One region of the Sphingomonas sp. CFBP 13728 genome, then DNA from elsewhere that is predicted to be linked to it. Evidence: riboswitches for the same ligand, from Rfam matches in the RefSeq annotation. Region 1 holds a riboswitch; the other holds the start of a gene.
What was found. Region 1 has a riboswitch for cobalamin ahead of IFT67_RS00455 (DUF1636 domain-containing protein). Riboswitches for the same ligand answer to the same signal wherever they lie in the genome.
Positions count from the first base shown of each region.

Region 1 (2,196 bases):
GTCGCGCGGGGTGACGCGCAGGCGGTCGCGGATTGCGGCGGGGAGCGCTTCGTCAGCGTGGTTGAGCGGCAGCTTGAGGTCGGTGATGCGGAGCATGTCGGTCGCTCTAGCGCCGCGCGGCGCGATCCGCCATCGGGTGCACGAGAGGACTTAATCATGCGGACCGACGAAGAACAGAATGCCAAGAGCGCCAAGCGCAAGGAGGTCCACGATAAGATTGTCGCCAGCAAGACGATCGAAAAGGGGCTGATCATCGTCCACACCGGCAAGGGCAAGGGCAAGTCGACCGCCGCGTTCGGCATGGCGGTGCGGATGATCGGGCATGGGCGGAAGGTCGGCGTGGTGCAGTTCGTCAAGGGCGCGATGACGACCGGTGAGAAGGCGGTGTTCGACGCGTTCCCCGCGCTGTGCGAGTTCAAGCCGATGGGGGAGGGGTTCACCTGGGACACGCAGGATCGCGCGCGCGATATCGCGGTGGCGCGGGAGGCTTGGGACGAGGTGAAGCGGATGGTTGCGGATCCGTCCTATGCGATGGTGGTGGCGGACGAGCTGAACATCGTGTTGCGGTATGAGTATCTGCCGGTCGACGAGGTTCTTGCGGTTTTGGCCGCGAAGCCCGAGATGACACATGTCGTGGCGACCGGGCGGAACGCGCCGGACGCGCTGATCGAGATGGCGGACCTTGTAACCGAGATGACGCAGGTGAAGCATCCGTTCCGGTCGGGAGTGAAGGCGCAGGCGGGGGTGGAGTTCTAGGCGGCTCCGTACTGTGCGGCCCAAAACAACCACCGTCCGTCATCCTGACGAAAGTCAGGATCCAGAGCCACGAAGGCCACCGCCCGTTACCCTGGGTCCTGACTTTCGTCAGGATGACGGGAGGGCGTGGGGACGGCTGGCGGACTTCTAACCGACGTAGCCGTGTCTTGCGCCGTGTCTTCCTCCCGCCTATCGCTCCCTCCGCGACAGGTTCCCCCGATGCTCGCGCGGAGGGGGATGAAAATGGGAACGGGAAACACCCGGCTGCCCTTGCAACTGTACGCGGCGAGCCATCGTGCCTCATGCCATTGGGATGTTCCCGAGAAGGCGGTGCGGACGGCGTTGACCCGCGAGCCAGGAGACCTGCCCGTCGCGGTCGTCTTTCGTCCGGCCAGGGTGCGCCGAACGGACGGGTAACACCCCGAGCGACGACATCGCTTCGCGTCGCGCGGAGGCTGGAGGCATGCGCCTTCGCCCTTCGCGTGGTGCGGGATCGACTGTCCGAAGGGGTTTCTATGCCAAGTTCACATCATTTTGAGATCGTCCGAGGTCGGACATGCTGAAGCCGGTCGAAGACGGCGTCGCGGTGGTCGCGTGCAACACGTGTCGCCATTCCACCGATGCCCGCGACGACGAGCAGGGCCAGCGCGGCGGCGCACGGCTCGTCAGCGCACTGAAGGCGGTTCAGGCGAGCGACCCGGCCTATGCCGACGTCGCTGTGCAGGAGATGCCGTGTCTGTTCGCCTGCCAGGATTTCTGCACGATCCATCTGCGCGCACCTGCTAAGGTCGGCTATGTGCTCGGCCGGTTCGAGCCCACCGAAGACGCCGCGCGCGCGATCCTCGATTACGCGCGGCTCTACGGCGAGAGCGCGTTCGGGCAGGTGCCGTTCAAGCAATGGCCGCAGGGGGTGAAGGGCCACTTCATCACGCGCACGCCGCCTGCCGGGTTCGTCGTGGAATGACGTTTTTTCCGACGGCCGGGGCATTTCTGTCATCCTTGCGCGCGTTGCCGCAGCCGGACGAAGCCGCTCGATCGGCGGCGGTGTCGCGTCAGGGGCAATTGACCAAACCGCCGGGTTCGCTCGGGCGGTTGGAAGATATTGCCGTCTTCATGGCCGGCTGGCAGGGCCACGAACGCCCGCGGCTCGATCGCGGCCGGGTGGTGATCTTCGCGGGTAATCACGGCATCGTTGACCGCGGCGTCAGTGCGTTTCCGGCCTCCGTCACCGCGCAGATGGTGGCCAATTTCGAACATGGCGGCGCGGCGATCAACGCACTGTCGCGCGCGGCGGGGCTCGATCTCAGAGTCGTCCCGCTCGACCTCGACCGGCCGACTATCGATTTCACCGTCGCCCCGGCGATGTCGGAGGAGGAATGTCTCGCCGCGATCAACGCGGGCGCGGCCGTCGTTGCGGACGCGCCCGATCTGATCGTGCTC
Region 1 covers NZ_JACYUS010000001.1:113,469-115,664, forward strand. Annotated here, with positions in the region: gene IFT67_RS00445 (NAD(P)/FAD-dependent oxidoreductase) at 1-96, opposite strand, end outside; gene cobO (cob(I)yrinic acid a,c-diamide adenosyltransferase) at 157-756, shown strand; cobalamin riboswitch at 948-1,141, shown strand; gene IFT67_RS00455 (DUF1636 domain-containing protein) at 1,313-1,720, shown strand; gene cobT (nicotinate-nucleotide--dimethylbenzimidazole phosphoribosyltransferase) at 1,717-2,196, shown strand, end outside.

Region 2 (2,196 bases), 1.4 Mb from region 1:
GCAGGTGTTGCCGGGGGTGACGACCTACCGCGTTCGCCAGAACCTCGACGCGATCCGCGCGCATGGGTTCGAGCTGGATGCGTCGTATCGCCCGGGTCCGTTGGGCCTGCAGGCATCGTGGTCGCACACGAATTCGAAGGTCGAGGGGTCGGGGATTACGGCTGCTCTGGACGGTTTGCGTCCGGCGCAGACCCCGCGCGACCAGGTGTCGGGGACGATCGACTGGCGACACGACGCGGCGGCGCTGTCGCTGACGGTGCGGCATATTGGCCGGCAGTTCGATGACGACCAGAACACGCGGGTGCTCGATCCGGCGACGACGCTGGACGCGTATGCGGCGTTGCCGATCCTGCGCTCGCTGGTCGCCGAGGTGCGCGGGGAGAATTTGTTCAACGAGCGCGTCGAGGCAGGGATCAGCGGCGCGAACATCGTCGAGCGCGCCACGCCGCGAACGATCTGGGTGGGGCTGCGCTACGGGCTTCGGTGATATGCTCCCTGCCAAGGAAAACGAAGACAGCATGTTTCCCCGCGAAGGCGGGGACCCAGACTGGGATCCCGCCTTCGCGAGAGAGCAATGTCGGGGAGCGTTTCGTTTGGTAAGAACCACCACCCCGGCGGAGGCCGGGGCCCAATTGGAAAGGTGGCAATAACGACCCACCGCGCTCCGTTATCGCCGCTCCCCAATTGGGCCCCGGCCTCCGCCGGGGTGGTGCGATAGCCGGTCAGCGCGCCTACCCTAGCAATGCGACTTCTCTTGGCGGGGTCGGGATAGGCCCCGCGTTGACCCGTGTCTGGCGCACGACTAATGCCGCACTCGTGAAGGGTTCCCGGCGACGGGATCAAAAGGGAAGTCGGTGCGCGGATATGTCCGCAAGACCGGCGCTGTACCCGCAACTGTGACCGGATAGCGGCCACCCCGATATGCCACTGGGTTTCGACTTGGGAAGGCGGGGTGGGCGCGGCGACCCGGAAGCCAGGAGACCTGCCTGTCACGGTCGATCCACTGCGCGGGCGGGTGTCCGGTGCGGACGAGTGCTCCGGTATAGCCGGGTTTCCTCGAGCGAGAGACGTCTGGCCGCCCGGCGAATGGTCGCTGGCGGTTCCGTTTAGGACGCAGCCGATGACGAAATTCTTCCTTCTCCTGAGTGCCGCGGCGATCGCCGCGCCCGCCTACGCACAGGACATTCCCGACCCCGATGCCCCCGAGCTCGTCGTCACCGCGACCCGCGCTGCGCAACCGCTGAGCGAGATCGGCCAAGCCGTGACCGTGATCGACCGCGCAGAGATCGAGCGCCGCCAGACCACCGTCGTATCCGACCTGCTCGCGACCACGCCGGGCGTTACGGTCACGCGCAACGGCACGGTCGGCGCGCTGACCAGCGTCCGCATCCGCGGTGCCGAGGCGGACCAGACGCTCGTTGTGATCGACGGCGTGCGCGTCAACGATCCGTCGTCGACCGGCGGCGGCTTCAACTTCGGCAATCTCCTGTCGAGCTCGGTCGAGCGGATCGAGATTCTGCGCGGCCCGAACTCGGTGCCTTGGGGCAGCCAGGCGATCGGCGGCGTCGTCAACATCATTACCGCCGCGCCGACCGAAGGCGTCCAAGCGCGCGCCAACGCCGAGTACGGCTATGCCGACAGCGTGTTCGCGAGCGCGGGCGTGTCGGGCAAGTCGGGGCCGGTGTCCGGATCGCTGACCGGCGGATATCTGCGCACCGACGGTATCTCGTCCGCAGCCAGCGGCACCGAGCGCGACGGCTATCGCCAATATGGCGCAACCGGGCGGGTCAGCGTCGAGTTCGCGCCGGGCATCGGCCTCGACCTGCGCGGCTATTTCGCGGACAGCCGTGTCGAGATCGACGACGGTTTCGACCCGAAGACGTTCGTGGTCGCGGACAGCCTTGCCTACGGCACCACGCAGGAGCTGTACGGCTATGCTGGCCTACATGCGAACCTCGCCGACGGTCGGTTCAACAACCGCGTGGCGTTCACGATCGCCGACATCAACCGCGACAATTTCACCAAGCCCGGTGGCGACATATCGTTCATTGGCCGTGGCCGTAGCGAGCGCTACGAGTATCAGGGCGACTTCCGTCCGATTGATCAGGTCCGCGTCGTCGCAGGCGTCGAACGCGAGAACAGCCGCTTCAACGACGGCTTCACCTTCGCGGACACCGGCATCACCAGCGTCTACGG
Region 2 covers NZ_JACYUS010000001.1:1,495,424-1,497,619, reverse strand. Annotated here, with positions in the region: gene IFT67_RS06740 (TonB-dependent receptor) at 1-487, shown strand, start outside; cobalamin riboswitch at 805-1,004, shown strand; gene IFT67_RS06735 (TonB-dependent receptor plug domain-containing protein) at 1,121-2,196, shown strand, end outside.
Region 2: linked by a shared signal. The riboswitch ahead of IFT67_RS06735 (TonB-dependent receptor plug domain-containing protein) and the one ahead of IFT67_RS00455 (DUF1636 domain-containing protein) in region 1 are both predicted to bind cobalamin.